2 regions of the Streptomyces sp. NPDC059828 genome follow, and region 2 is predicted to be linked to the other one. Evidence: riboswitches for the same ligand, from Rfam matches in the RefSeq annotation. Region 2 holds a riboswitch; the other holds the start of a gene.

Region 1 (7,704 bases), on a different contig from region 2:
CGCGCCCGCGAAGCCTGGCGCCACGCACTCCTGGAACGGGGCGTCATCCCGTTCCTCCGCTCGGCGTTGGCCGACCCCGGCCCCGGCCCCTCATCCAGCGCGCCGGGCCCGCTGAACCGCATCCCGAAGGTGGGCTACAGCGGCCCCGACTTCACCAGCCCCAACGAGGGTTCGTCGACCTCGTCCCGCCCCGCGTTCACCAGCCCGGACTTCTCCAGTCCCGACTTCGGGCCCCCGGAGCACCAGCCGGAATAGCGGGCGGAGTGCTGCGGGGGCCATTCCGGCCGCGCCATAGGCGGGTCAGTCGGCCAGCGGCAGGTACACCCTGTTCCCGGACTCCGCGAACTGCTTGGACTTCTCGGCCATACCGGCCTCGATCTCGTCCGCCGTCCCGCCGTGCTCCCGGCGGATGTCCTGGGAGATCTTCATCGAGGACCGCTTCAGCCATGAATCGAGCGGGGCGCGACGCGGCTGTGGGTCAGCCGAGCAGGAGCTCGGCTGCCGGGGTGTGGTTTCCGGTCGCTGAGGCTCCGGTCATCGCCGAGGCGGCTGTGTCCGGTGCGGTGCCGGGCGGAACAACCAGCAACAGGAAGTGGTCCTGGAAACCCCGGGTGACGCTGATCGTCGCATCGCTGCCGGCGAACCAATTGACCCTGACCATCACGCCGTTCACCACCACGGACCGTGGCACACCGTCCCAGGCCGAGGTGTCCAGGCCGATCCGGATGATGCGCCCGAGGTGAGCGCCGAGCGCGGTGATCAGGTCCGGCAGCTCGGCGAGTACGTGGTGGGAGCGGGGCCACCAGGCGCCGTCGAAGACGCCCTCCCTCGACATGGTCGGTTCCAGCACCAGGCGCGGCAGCAGCGGGGCATCGGGCCATGGCCCGGGAGCGGAAGGAATAGGGAGGGGGATCGGCATCATGCGGAGCCGCCCGTCCGGTCCACGAGGGACCCATCGTGACCCAGGGCGACACTGGCGCTGATACCGGTGTACGGAGTGTCCTCGGCTGCCTCCCACGGTACTCTCCCGGGCCGCTCACCCAGGAGGAGTGGACCCGAAGCCATCCAGGGCATCCCGGTGCCTGACGGCTACGCCCTCGTCGCCATCCGGATTCCACCTACCGGGCGATCGGGCGTGTCCGGCCGGTGCCTGTGTCGATGAGGATCTGCTCGGCCGTGGCGTTGTCGGCGCTGACGGCCCGGGCCATCGCTGCGCGTGCCGCGTCGGGAGTCGTATCCGGTGGGATCACCAGCAGGGAGAAGTGGTCTCGATCGCCTCGGGTGATGAGGACGGTGTCGTCCCCGACCGGAAAGGAGTCGATGTGCACGACGCGGTCGTCGATGATCAGCCGCGTCGGTAGGCTTTTCCAGGCACTGGAGTCCAGGCCGACGCGCGTGACGGGTCCGAGGTGCTCGGTCAGCGCGATGATGAGGCTCGGCAGCTCGGCACCGATGTCGCGGGAACGCGGCCACCACGCACCGTCGAGAATTCCCTGACGGGCATGCGTCGTCTCCAGCCGCAGCAGGGCGGTTCCAGGCTTCACGATCTTGTGGATCGCGTCCGGCAGAAGCTTCGCTTCACGCGGGGTGTCGGTGTCGGACATGGTGTGCCCACCCGTCTGTGTTCGGCATGCGCTAGCTGATCGCCTGGGAGGACGTCGGCGCGGCTGCCGGTTTCACCGTACTCCGTGTGCCCACGTCCGGGCTCACCTGCGCGGCGCGGGCCCAGGGCCCGAGTGCGCACCCGCAATGGTCACGCTGGCGCAGCAGGGAATCCGGCTCAGAGGCCGAAGAGGTGGAACGCGGCTGATACGGCGCTGAGCCCGTCCGACCACGGAGTGCAAATTGCCCGAAGGATCTCTTCTGCCGGAAAGGCGGCACAGGCATAGCATGATGATTGGGCCGGTGCACTCTCACGTGCAACCGACCCGGAAGGGCGGCCCCGGTGTGTATACGCCGGGGCCGTTGCGCACGGTCGGCGCGACGGCGGAGAACGAGCGAGTCGCGGCACGTGCGGCGGCCGGCCGGCCACCGAAAAGAATCACACGGCTGCCCTGCGACCCACTCGTCGGAGACAGCCGGCTCGACAGGCGAAGCCGAAAGCAGGCTGGTGACGTGAGAGGGCACGGCTATGGCAGAGGGTGTTCGGCAGCCCGGCACGGACGCGGTGGACCGGTCGGAGGGTTTCGGTGAGCGGCTGCTTGGCGTGCTGCTGGACCGGGCACACGAGATGCCGCCGCAGCTGATCGCCCCGCTGATCGCGGAAGAGGTGGCCCGGGTCGGAGGCCGTGACATCTCGATCCTCCTGCAGGACTACGCACAGCTACTACTGGTGCCGCTGCCGGGCAGAGGGCTGGCCGCCGGCGAGCCCGAGCCGATCGGTGACTCCCATGCCGGCACGGCATTCCTGAACGCGACCCCAGTCGAGGTACCGCAGGCCGACGGCCTACGGGTGTATCTGCCGTTGCTGGACGGCAGCGACCAGGTGGGAGTCCTGGCCCTCACCCTGAAGACCATCGATGACGACGACCGGCGCCTGCTGCGCCGGCTCGCCGGCCTGATCGCCGACATACTGGTCACCAAGCACAGCTACACCGACCAGTTCTTCCTCACCCGGCGCCGCGAACCCATGAGCGTGGCCGCGGAGATCCAGTGGTCTCTGCTACCGCCGCTGGCGATGTCCGTCCCCCAGGTCGCGGTGGCCGGAATCCTGGAACCCGCCTACAACGTCGCCGGCGACAGCTTCGACTACGCGCTCAACGACGACATCCTGCACGTGGCCGTGCTCGATGCGATGGGCCACGGCCTGAACGCCGCCACGATGGCCACCGTCGCCATCGGCGCCTACCGGCACTCCAGACGTGCCGGCATCGGCCTGTCCGAGATCTACGCCTTCATGGACCGGGCCATCGACGAGCAGTTCGGGCCCGAGCACTTCGTCACCGCGCAGATGATGCGCCTGAACGTCGCAACGGGCCACCTGCAGTGGGTCAACGCGGGACATCCCACCCCTCTGCTGATCCGCAACCACCAGGTGCTTCGGCAGTTGGAAAGCCCGACCACCTTCCCGGTCGGCTTCGGGGGTGAGGAGCCCCAGGTGAGCGAGCAGATGCTCCAGCGCGGCGACCGGGTGCTGTGTTTCACCGACGGCCTGATCGAGGAACACGAAGCCGGCGAAGAGGAGTTCGGCGAGGAACAACTCATCCACTGGGTCAACCGCATCGAGCAGACCGAGGAGGGAGTGCGTGCGGTGGTGCGCGCGCTCTCCCATACCTTGAAGGAGGAACGGGGCGGGAGCACCAGTGATGACGCGACCCTCTTCCTGATCGAGTGGCGCGGGGGCGCCGCCGACCACCTCGCCGTCCTGGAGTGAGCCGACAGCCGCCCCATCGTTGGACGGAGCCGAAACGGCCCGGCAGCATCGAACCGGTTCTCAGAGCCGCGCTACCGGATCGTGCGAGGGACGGGCCCGACTCGCCGAACGATTCGGAGCGCGGCACTTTCTTCGTGTCCGGCTTGATCGGACGGTTCATGGACGGTGATCTGGTCACGGTTCGTGAGAGACGACAACGTCCCCCGGAGCGTATGCCGGGGGACGCTGAGACTCAGAGGATCAGTCCGCAATCGGCAGGTAGACGCGGTGGCCCGCCTCCGCGAACTCCTTCGACTTGGCGAGCATGCCCGCTTCAACGTCGTCATCGCCGGTCACAGCGAGATCCGGGGCGAATTGTTCTGTGATGCTTCTGCTGATCTTCATCGAACAGAACTTCGGCCCGCACATCGAGCAGAAGTGCGCGGTCTTCGCCGGCTCTGCGGGCAGCGTCTCGTCGTGGAACTCCCGGGCCGTGTCCGGGTCGAGGGCCAGGTTGAACTGGTCCTCCCAGCGGAACTCGAAGCGGGCGTCGGACAGGGCGTCGTCCCACTCCTGCGCGCCCGGGTGGCCCTTGGCGAGGTCGGCGGCGTGGGCGGCGATCTTGTAGGTGATGACGCCGGTCTTGACGTCGTCCCGGTTGGGGAGGCCCAGGTGCTCCTTGGGGGTGACGTAGCAGAGCATGGCCGTGCCCCACCAGGCGATCATCGCGGCGCCGATGCCCGAGGTGATGTGGTCATAGGCGGGCGCCACGTCCGTCGTCAGCGGACCCAGGGTGTAGAACGGCGCCTCTTCGCAGATCTCCTGCTGGAGGTCGATGTTCTCCTTGATCTTGTGCATCGGGACATGCCCCGGGCCCTCGATCATGGTCTGGACGTTGTGCCGCTTGGCGATCTGGTTGAGCTCACCGAGCGTCCTCAACTCGGCGAACTGCGCCTCGTCGTTGGCGTCCGCGATCGAGCCGGGCCGCAGGCCGTCGCCGAGCGAGTACGTCACGTCGTACGCGGCGAGGATCTCGCAGAGCTCCTCGAAGTTCTCGTACAGGAACGACTCCTTGTGGTGCGCGAGGCACCAGGCCGCCATGATCGAGCCACCGCGCGAGACGATGCCGGTCTTGCGGCGCGCGGTCAGCGGCACGTACCGCAGCAGCACTCCGGCGTGGACCGTCATGTAGTCGACGCCCTGCTCGGCCTGCTCGATGACGGTGTCCTTGTAGATCTCCCAGGTCAGCTCCTCGGCCCTGCCGTCGACCTTCTCCAGCGCCTGGTAGAGCGGCACGGTGCCGATCGGCACGGGGGAGTTGCGCAGCACCCACTCGCGGGTGGTGTGGATGTTACGGCCGGTGGAGAGGTCCATGACCGTGTCCGCGCCCCAGCGGGTCGCCCACGTCATCTTCTCCACCTCCTCCTCGATGGAGGAGGTCACGGCGGAGTTGCCGATGTTGGCGTTGACCTTCACCAGGAACCGCTTGCCGATGATCATCGGCTCGATCTCCGAGTGGTTGACGTTCGCCGGCAGCACGGCACGTCCGGCGGCGATCTCCTCGCGCACGACCTCGGGGGAGACGTTCTCCCGGATCGCCACGTACTCCATCTCCGGCGTGATCTCGCCACGGCGGGCGTAGGCGAGCTGGGTCACCGCCTGTCCGCCGCGGCCACGGCGGGGCTGGCGCGGGCGGCCGGGGAAGACCGCGTCGAGGTTGCGCAGCCCTCCGCGCGGCGAGGTGTGCTTGATCCCGTCGTCCTCGGGGCGGACGGGGCGGCCGGCGTACTCCTCGGTGTCCCCGCGCGCGATGATCCAGTTCTCGCGCAGCGGCGGCAGACCACGCCGGACATCGGTCTCGGTGTGCGGATCGGTGTACGGTCCGGACGTGTCGTACAGGGTCACGTCCTTGCCATTGGTGAGGTGCACCTGACGGACCGGCACGCGGATATCGGACCGCGAGCCCTCGATGTACCCCTTGTGCCAGCCGATGGACCTCCCGCCCCCGTTTTCGCCCTCGTTCGGGCCGGAGGCGGGCATGCGTGTGTCCTGAACGGTCATCGTGACCTACTCCCTACGCCGGCATTACCCGGTAACAGGTTCGGCGGTCGGCGCAGCTGCTCAGCGCCCTCTCAGCCCGGTGCTCCGAGCTCCCGCGTGTGCAAAGGTGTCACCACGCTAGCGCCCCGTCTGGCGTGCTGAACAGTGGGCCCCCTCCCCGGTTGGGATGATCGGGCGGTGACTTCCTCGCCGCAGCCCCACGAACCCGACGACCAGCCGGCCGGGGCCCACGGCCCTGCGCATGCCCCTGCCCACGGGCACACGCACAGCCATGCGCACGGTCCCGCCGCGCCCGTCTCCCGTCATCTGCGGCGGGTCATCGCCGCGGTGGTGATCCCCTTCGCCGCCGCCGTCGCGGTGGGTCTGGTCGTCCTGTGGCCGGGCGGTTCGCCGGAGCACGAACGCACCGGTGTCGGCTTCGACCGGCAGACCGAGCAGGGCCGCGTCGTGAAGGTCGAGCAGGTCGACTGCGGAGACGTGAACGCCGCACAGGTCCCGCCGACCGGGAACACCACCACCCCCGAAGAGCCTGAGGCGGCCAACTCGCCGCAGGGCACCTGCGGAAAGGCCACCGTCGAGGTCACGACCGGCAAGGACAAGGGCCGTACGTTCATCGAGGTCGTGCAGCCCGACGCCTCTCGGCAACTACGCGCCGACCAGGGCGTGGTGGTGGCGTACGCGCCCGACGCGCCGCGCGATCTCCAGTATTCGGTCACCGATGTGGACCGGGGCCTCCCGATGGCGCTGCTCGCCGGGCTGTTCGCGCTCGCCGTGGTTCTGGTGGGACGGATGCGCGGGGTGATGGCACTGATCGCGCTGGCCGCGAGCTTCGCGGTGCTCACCCTGTTCATCCTGCCCGCGATCCTGCAGGGCTCCAATCCACTGGCCGTGGCGGTGGTCGGGGCGAGCGCGATCATGCTGATCGCGCTCTATATGTGCCACGGCATCTCCGCCCGTACCTCAGTGGCGGTGCTGGGCACCCTGATCTCGCTGCTGCTGATCGGGCTGCTCGGCTCGCTGTTCATCGGGTGGGCGGTGCTCGGTGGGAACACGGACGACAACACCGGCCTGATCCACGGCCTCTACCCGGAGATCGACATGTCCGGCCTGCTGCTCGCGGGCGTGATCATCGGTTCGCTGGGTGTGCTGGACGATGTGACGGTGACCCAGACCTCGGCGGTGTGGGAGCTGCACCAGGCGGATCCCACGATGGGTCCGCGCAGGCTGTACCAGTCAGCGATCAGGATCGGCCGGGACCATATCGCCTCGGTGGTCAACACACTCGTACTCGCTTACGCGGGTGCGTCACTGCCCTTGCTGCTGCTCTTCTCGATCGCGCAGTCCAGCGTGGGGACCGTCGCCAACAGCGAGTTGGTGGCCGAGGAGATCGTACGCACACTGGTGGGGTCGATCGGCCTGGTCGCCTCGGTGCCGCTGACCACCGCGCTGGCCGCCCTGGTCGTCTCCGCCGACCGCTCGGGAGCCGCCACCGGAGCAGCACCGGCACGCGGCGGCAGGGGCCGCCGTCGCCGCACCTGAACGGCGGTCGCATCCTCAGCCGGCGTTCTCCTCAGCGAGGATGCGCCCGAGTGTCTCCTCCAGATGCTCCTCGAAGTCGCCGAGCCTGTGCTCCTGTCCGAGCGGTACCAGCGTGTCCGTGCGGTCCAGGAAGGCCACCAGGGGCGCTGCGCTCACCCGGAACAGGGCCCGCTCGGTGCCGACCTGAAGCCGGATGCCGACCTCGGAGACCGCTTCCGCGTCGGTCGGGGCGATGTGCACATCGCCGTCACCGCTGGGCGCACCGATGCCGTCCCGGAGCAACTCACGTGCGAAGGCCCAGGTCACAGGAGCGTCGCCGGGCAGATGGAAGGTCATCCGGACGGCATACGGATCCTCGGTGTCATATCGGAGTTCCACCGGGATCCGGAAGGAGAGCTCCTCGGAAACCAGGAAACTCATCAGGACCTCGGCCCGAACAGACTCGCGCATCAGTACCCCGCAGTAGATGAAAACGGCCAAGGAATGCTTTGCCTTGGCCCTCTTGCCCGACATCGTGCTGCACATGCCTGGAGATCACAAGGAGTGATTTTTCAGATACTGACAGAGAGCACCCGCGGGGTGGGTGCCACGCGCGCCGGACGGTCAATGCACACCACTCTCACGCGGCCCGCATTCGACCGTATGCCTGCCCGTTCACCTTCCCCCGGGCGGGCTAACGCTCGTACGCGCTACCACTCGCTGTGCGATGACGAGGAGGAGCCCATGAACTTCCGTACGACGTAAACGAGTCC
Region 2 (7,704 bases):
GATCAGCAGGGCGACGGTGGCGAGTACGCCCGCGAGCATCGCCCACTGGCCCACACCGCGCGGCCGGTGCGCGGTCAGCGCGGGGTCGACCAGCTTCAGGGCCGTCTCACGCCGCCGTACGGTCCACGCGTGCACGGCGAGGATGGCGCCGACGGCGGCGAACTGGAGCAGTGTCAGCACCGCGGCCGTCGGCAGGTCGAGCCGGTCGGCGGTCTGCCGGTAGATCTCGACCTCGACCGTCGAGTAGGCGGGTCCGCCCAGGATCTGGACGATGCCGAAGGAGGTGAAGGTGAACAGGAACACCATGAGCGCCGCCGCGGCCACGGCGGGGGTGAGCGCGGGCAGGGTGACCTTCCGCCAGGCGGCGAACCGTCCGGCACCCAGCACCCGCGCGGCCTCTTCCTGGCGCGGGTCGAGCTGCGACCACAGTCCGCCCACGGTCCGTACGACCACGGCGTAGTTGAAGAAGACATGCGCGAGGAGGATCGCCCACACGGTCGTGTCGAGGCGCACGCCCCACAGCTCGTCGAGCAGCCCGCCGCGCCCGAGCAGGGCCAGGAAGGCGGTGCCGACCACCACGGTCGGCAGCACGAACGGCACGGTGACGACCGCGCGCAGCAGGTGTCTGCCCGGGAAGTCGAAGCGGGCGAAGACATAGGCGCCGGGCAGTGCCAGCAGCAGGGTGAGACCGGTGGAGGCCAGCGCCTGCCACAGGGTGAACCAGAGGACGTCCAGGATGTCCGGTCGGCTCAGCACCTCGCCGATGTGGCCGAAACGCCAGACGCCGTCCGGCCGGAGCCCGCGGCCGACGATCCCGGCCACGGGGTACGCGAAGAAGACCGCGAAGAACGCGACGGGCACCGCCATCAGGGCGAGCCGCGCCGCGTTGCCCCCTCGCGTCCCCGGCGACCCGGGCGACTCGGGTGTCCTGGCGAGCTCGTCTACTTCAGGACGAGTGAGGACCACGACTGGATCCACTGGTCGCGGTTGTCGGCGATCTTCTGGGGTGCCATGGTCTCCGGCTTGTCGACCACGGCACCGAACTGTGTGAAGAGCGCGGGCAGCTTGGCGTCGTTCACGACCGGGTTGACGAACATGTTGAGCGGCATGTCCTCCTGGAACTTCTTGCTGATCAGGAAGTCCAGCAGGGCCTTGCCCCCGGCCTCGTTCTTCGCGCCCTTGAGCAGACCCGCGGCCTCGGTCTGGCGGAAGCAGGTGCCGGTGGCGACTCCGGTGGGCGCCTCCTTGGGCTGCGGCTCGGAGTAGAGCACCTCGACCGGCGGGCTGGAGGCGTACGAGACGACGAGCGGCCGGTCGCCCTTGGCCTTCTTGCCGCCCGCTGAACCGGAGAACTCCTGGTTGTAGGCGAGCTCCCAGCTGTCGACGACCTTGACTCCGTTGGCCTTGAGCTTGGCCCAGTAGTCCGGCCAGTTCTTGTCCCCGTACGTGGCGGCGGTGCCGAGCAGGAAGCCGAGGCCCGGCGACGAGCGTTCGGCGTTCTCGACCACGAGGAGGTTCTTGTAGGCGGGCTTGGCCAGATCGTCGAAGGTCTGCGGCGGGGCCAGCTTCTTGTCGGCGAAGTACTTCTTGTCGTAGTTGACGCAGATGTCGCCGGTGTCGACGGGCGTGACCCGGTGCTCGTCCTTGTCGAGCTGCCGGTCCTCGGGGACGCGGTCCAGGCCCTTGGCCTCGTACGGCGTGAAGACGCCGTTGTCGAGGGCCCGCGAGAGAGTGGTGTTGTCGACGCCGAAGAACACGTCGCCCTGCGGGGATCCCTTGGTGAGGATCTCCTTGTTGAGGGCCTCGACGGCATCGCCGCTCTTGAGCACCTTGACCGTGTAACCGGTCTCCCGGGTGAACTCCTTGAGCACCGCCGGGGTGGCGGCGAAGGAGTCATGGCTGACGAGCGTCACGGTCTTGGACGCCCCGGAGCCGCTGTCCTCGGACTCCCCGCCGCAGGCCGTGAGCGTGCCCGCGCCGAGGGCCGCGAACAGGGCCGCGACCGTGATCTTCTTGGTGGTGCTCACTGAGCTTCCTCCTGGGGTGACCAGGAAGAGACGCGGCCCTGCCAGGTCAGCGGATCCCGGGGATCCGGAGCCGGGCAGGGCGCAACAGCTTGAGTCTCGTCCGAACTTCCTACCCGGAATGACCCGGGCGAGGTTCAGAGGGTCTGCGGTCTGACGATCACCGCACTCTCAGCGCTGTGGCGCTCCCCTGTCGGAATATGTGAATGTTCGGGGCCCAGCGTACATGGGCCCCCTGGAGACCCGGCCGAAGGCTCAGCGCTCGGATGCGGCGAGCTGACCGCAGGCCCCGTCGATCTCCTGCCCCCGGGTGTCGCGCACGGTGACCGGCACCCCATGAGCGGCGATCGCCTCGACAAACGCCTTCTCGTCCTCGGGACGGGAGGCCGTCCACTTGGAGCCCGGCGTGGGATTCAGCGGGATCAGGTTGACATGCACCCGCTTGCCCTTGAGCAGCCGTCCCAGGAGGTCTCCGCGCCATGCCTGGTCGTTGATGTCGCGGATGAGGGCGTACTCGATGGAGATGCGGCGGCCCGACTTCTCGGCGTACTCCCAGGCGGCGTCCAGCACCTCCCGCACCTTCCAGCGGGTGTTCACCGGCACGAGGGTGTCGCGCAGCTCGTCGTCGGGAGCGTGCAGGGAGACGGCGAGCCGGCATTTGAAGCCCTCGTCGGCGAACCGCTGCATCGCCGGGACGAGCCCGACGGTGGAGACGGTGATGCCCCGCTGCGAGAGCCCGAGGCCGTCCGGCTCGGGGTCCGTGAGGCGGCGGACGGCTCCCACGACCCGGTTGTAGTTGGCGAGCGGCTCGCCCATGCCCATGAACACGATGTTGCTGAGCCGCGCCGGTCCGCCGGGGACCTCACCATCGCGCAGCGCCCGCATACCGTCGACGATCTGGTGCACGATCTCGGCGGTCGACAGATTGCGGTCGAGCCCCGCCTGGCCGGTCGCACAGAACGGGCAGTTCATACCGCAGCCCGCCTGCGAGGAGATGCACATGGTGACCCGGTCGGGATAGCGCATCAGCACCGACTCGACCAGCGTGCCGTCATGCAGCCGCCACAGCGTCTTGCGGGTGGTGTCGTCGTCGCAGGAGACATGCCGCACGACGGACATCAGCTCCGGCAGCAGCTCCGCCGCGAGCCGCTCCCGGGAAGCGGCGGGGATGTCGGTCCACTGGCCGGGGTCGTGCGCGTACCGCGCGAAGTAGTGCTGCGAGAGCTGCTTGGCGCGGAACGGCTTCTCGCCGATCGCGGCCACCGCTTCCTTGCGCTCGGCGGGCGAGAGGTCGGCGAGGTGCCGCGGGGGCTTCTTGGCTCCGCGGGGCGCGACGAAAGTGAGTTCTCCGGGCTTAGGCATGGCCGTACCAGTGTCGCAGATCGAATCCGCTGCCCTGGGCGCCAACCGGTGAACCTGGTCGTCATTAGTCGTCACTGGTCGTGACTGGCATTCCTTGGACGGCCCACACACGGCCCAGTCCGAGGCGGGGGCCTGGTGCAGGTTCGGGTGACAGGTTCTGTCACGCGGCCTGGAGGGCCGGCGTGGTCATGACGGTCTCGCATTCGACTGATGTCAGCCGGCCGAGTGCGGCTTGCCGGCGGCGCCAGTGGTAGGCCCTCTCGATCCCGGCTGTTTCTGCCGGTGGACGACCACTGAACGCGTCCGTTCTCCACCACGCGCACGTGATCAGGAATCAACGCTTTGACGTGCCAGCGCCAATCACCCATGAGCTTTCTGAGTACAACGTACTCAGGCTACAAGCGATGCATACGTTTACCCTTCCCATTCAAAGGTGGACATCAATAGAGAACGGATTCAAGAAATCAAACAAGAGTGGAGGAAAGATGAGCCCAGCACGACTCAGACGAACTGCGGTCATTAGCTTGCTTGCCCCTTCGGTAATACTTTCCTGTCTAACCCCGACGGCAGCACAGGCGGAGACGCGAACGACCTACAACGGTAGATCGTATAATTACACATGGTACGACTATGCATCTTCGGGGGACTTTGTTCATCATCGCTTCAATACAGCTTCGGACTCCGCGGCCGCTATGGCTGACTACTTGGAATGGTGTGGCAGGCATGCAGGGGCTTGCAAGTGGAATCTAGTTCCCGTGGGAGGGACGTTTAAGGGCACAGACTATCTGGCCGGATCTACAATCAACAAAAATTGCACGGATAACCTGTCAGACAATCAGTACGTCACCAGCAGATCGGTGAAGGACTCGGTAACAAAAAGCATATCTACCAGCGAGTCCACAACGACGGGAATCAGCAACTCTCTTGCGATCGAACTCACAGAGAAGGCGGGGCTCCTGGGATCCGGAATAGAGACCAAGATCTCAAATACGTTCACTTATTCGTTCGAGCAGGCCTTTGAAACGCAATTCGGATACGAGACCTCGGCGGAAACATCGAGCGGCACGGAGTTCAGGCGCTTCTGGAAGGGAGATCCTCTGAGCAAGGCGTCGGCCTACTTCGCACCGATTCTTCAAAAGTATCGCGTCGAATTGACCGGGGCGGATATTCTGGGCCTCCCGGCCGGGTATCCGGTGGAAGCCAACGGAAAGGTGTGGTACCTCGGCGACCAAAGCAGCAGCCCACCTCGTTGGGGATTGGGGGGAATGAATCCACTGACCTTCCAGTACGGAAATAAAGAATCCTACCGCCACTTCACCATAAATCTGCCGGCCAAAGGTTCGCAGTCGGTGATGACAATGAAGTCAATCTTCATGTCAGCCGCTGAAGTGCCCGGCACCGCCGGTTGTAACGTTGCCGAATGGTCTGGGAACGCTGGTCAGAACCCCAAGAATGGCGTAGTAACAATGCGCGCAAATTTGAAGCCATGGAAATACTTCGCGATTTCGTACAACCCGGGAAGCGCCGGGTGTAGCGGATACACCAGAGTATCGGTTCAAGCTGTCGGCAAGTCTCCGATCGTCGCACAGACTTACGTATACCCTATGACTGGATCAAAACTTGGCGTATACCAGTACACCCGAGCGGGAACTGAAAGCACGGCAGCAGGAATCACATCACCTGGCCCTGCTGGGGCATACATTCGCGTAGACTGTAGAGATAGTACGGGCGTGTATCGACCAGCGCAAAATTTCAAGATGAAGGTATGGCCCCAGCCCTGGTTGGACTAGGGATCAATTCTAGAAAATAGAGAGTGCCGTGGAGACTGGCTCGGTCAGGCCGTCTCCACGGCTTCATTTCGCTTCGTTGAGAGCAGCCGTCGCACCCGGGGCATCTTTCTGTTGATGTCTCACCCTGCCCCGCGCTGGACCTGCCGCTTCACCGTAATCGCAATCAGCGCGTTGGGGCCCCTTTCTCCCTGGTGGCCCAACCAGCAACACCTCATGAAATCGGCAGACGAGTACAAGAAATCGGGGCACTGCTTCTGTGCGCTGAGGCCGCAGTATTGCAGCAGAGGTCTGGAACACAAGGGCAGACCGCGCGAAGCAATGGTATCTCCTCACGAACTGACACGGTAGAAAATTTACCGGGTTCGCTCTCCGGAATTCGGGGGGTGACTCACATGCGGGCATACACCACAGTCGGACGGGCAGATATCAAGTAATTATCGATGATATTAAACCTACAACGACCGTACTAGTTCTTTGTAGATTCCTCTCCTCCCGAAACGGGTTCGTGTTTGCACGTATCCCAAAGGGCACGCTTGATATCTCGTCGACTGTCCACTCCCAGTTTACGGAAGACACTGAGGAGGTGGTTGTCCACGGTCCGCTTGGACACAAATAGCTGTTCACCGACCTCGGCATTGGTATGCCCGTCGGCAACGAGCAGTGCAATCTCCAATTCGCGACCAGTGAGAGGCACTTCTGCTGCCGCTGCAGCCATCATCGGGGTCCAGGCACCCTCACACTTCCCTCGCATCCGGTTCATTAGGCGAATGGAGGCCATTGTTCCTCGAGTGTTTCCGTTGCGCTGCAATACGGCTGCTGATTGTGCCGTAGCATCTGCACACAGTAGCAGTGCTCCAGCATCCTTGAATTCGCGAGCGGAACGCATTAGATCGTCCGCATTGCGATGCTGCGTCGCCTTTGCGAATCGAGCACGCATCGCAGTGAAGCCGCCAGACGAAACTTCTGCTAGGGAAGACAGCCTCTCAACTATCCGACTATCCGTGCCGGCAAGTCTGCAGAAGTCCGTGAGCAGTCGCGCTTCACTGGAGTGGTGTCCCATAGAACGCGCGAAAGCGATTCCGTCCACTAGGTAAGCGCGCGCGTTGCTTAGCTGTCCCCTGGTAGCGGCCAGCCAAACCTTACCTAGGCACAACTCCGGTAGAAAGGTGCCCCATGGTGTCATACCTTGCATTTCGTTGACGATTCGTAGGGCAGCTGCCTTATCCTGAATGAGGGCAAAAGATTCCGCAAGAAGCGCTAGCGCTGGATAAAGCGGTCCATCGTATTTCTGTCGACGCGCTAGGGCCGCCGCCTGTGATGCCCAGCGACGGGCAGTCCGCGGGCGCCCGTTAAGCAGGGCTGCGCGAGCCAGCGAGGAAGCCATCAAGGTCATACTTACGGGATCATTGTCAGCGCTTGCGTCATTCCAGCCTTTGAGAATGAGCGTGTAGGCTTCATTTAGTGATCCAGCCTCTTGGAGGGCACATGCTACGGCTCCAATGTTCTCCGAGGGGTGGAGGAGCGCTGGAGGGTCGATCAAGTTTTGACGCTCCTCATAGGCTTCCCGCGCGGTGGCGAGGCCTTCTTCTACCCTCCCTCGCAAGGCGAGGACAGCACCGAGTGCTCCCTGACCGACCGCTCGGATGTGAACGTTAGGGATGTCGGAAACGTTTCTCAAGTGCTCAAAAGCCTCATCCATCTTGCCCATGCACGCCAGCCCCACGCCACGCGCCGTAGTCAGCGTGGCCTTGCCTTCTGGTGTATGTGAGCGTTCTGCAGCTACTGAGTTTAGCCGGAATGCCTCGTCAGGGTCGGCCAACGCCCAGAGCAGCACGCGACAGAGGGCCAAAGTGGCATAGACATACTGGTCTTCACCTCGCGCCCGCGCAGTTGCCGATTTCAGCACCTCAACCGACCTCTGCACTTCCCCCAGCTCGTACAAAGCCTCGCCTAGCAAGAACCGCGGCCAGAATCCGTCGTCCACTCGGCATGTAGCCTCGGCCAGGACCTTCACCTGCTCATAGTCATACGACCGCCTCGCTACTCGTGTCCCCTTAAGTAGGGTGCTGGCATCGACTTCAGCCCGCGCTGAGAGTTCCCACTGAGCGATGAAGCGGAAGTCTTCCTCCCTACGTGCTCCGACCGCACGTACACGCTCAGCTTGCTCCAACAGCAATTCGCTCTTGCGTGTTGGGGTTACTTGCGCGCGAAGAACCTCACCATAGACAGGGTGGGTAAGCTCCAACACTGTCCGGCGCCCGTGGCAAATTACTTTTACAAGGCCTGCTGACTCGAGAGCGGAGACTTCCTTCTGATTGTATACGCCGGAGACTCCACAAAGTGCCAGCGTCTCCAAGAGAGCTCTCCCCTCTGGTTCGACGCTGTCGACTCTTTTCTGGACCAAATCCATGAGGTGAGGAGTTGGTTTCTGCACGCCAGAGATTTCCCACAGATTACCGTCAAAGCGCAGGGTTCCCGCACCAAATGCACCAATCACTAACTCGCGCAGGTAAAGCACATTCCCTTCG

What was found. A riboswitch is a leader RNA that binds a small molecule or an ion and turns the genes downstream of it on or off. The one in region 2 is predicted to bind thiamine pyrophosphate.
Region 1: another riboswitch for thiamine pyrophosphate. It lies ahead of thiC (phosphomethylpyrimidine synthase ThiC); the one in region 2 lies ahead of ACFV6V_RS06610 (thiamine ABC transporter substrate binding subunit).

Annotation. Positions count from the first base shown of each region.
Region 1 covers NZ_JBHWIW010000004.1:166,153-173,856, reverse strand. Annotated here, with positions in the region: gene ACFV6V_RS04115 (hypothetical protein) at 1-255, shown strand, start outside; gene ACFV6V_RS04110 (hypothetical protein) at 301-429, opposite strand; gene ACFV6V_RS04105 (DUF5994 family protein) at 479-919, opposite strand; gene ACFV6V_RS04100 (DUF5994 family protein) at 1,119-1,604, opposite strand; gene ACFV6V_RS04095 (PP2C family protein-serine/threonine phosphatase) at 2,132-3,373, shown strand; gene thiC (phosphomethylpyrimidine synthase ThiC) at 3,614-5,413, opposite strand; TPP riboswitch at 5,407-5,519, opposite strand; gene ACFV6V_RS04085 (YibE/F family protein) at 5,591-6,952, shown strand; gene ACFV6V_RS04080 (SsgA family sporulation/cell division regulator) at 6,968-7,402, opposite strand; gene ACFV6V_RS04075 (DUF5326 family protein) at 7,642-7,704, opposite strand, start outside.
Region 2 covers NZ_JBHWIW010000007.1:84,379-92,082, reverse strand. Annotated here, with positions in the region: gene ACFV6V_RS06615 (ABC transporter permease) at 1-867, opposite strand, end outside; gene ACFV6V_RS06610 (thiamine ABC transporter substrate binding subunit) at 942-2,027, opposite strand; TPP riboswitch at 2,116-2,226, opposite strand; gene rlmN (23S rRNA (adenine(2503)-C(2))-methyltransferase RlmN) at 2,280-3,386, opposite strand; gene ACFV6V_RS06600 (hypothetical protein) at 4,142-5,176, shown strand; gene ACFV6V_RS06595 (LuxR C-terminal-related transcriptional regulator) at 5,643-7,704, opposite strand, start outside.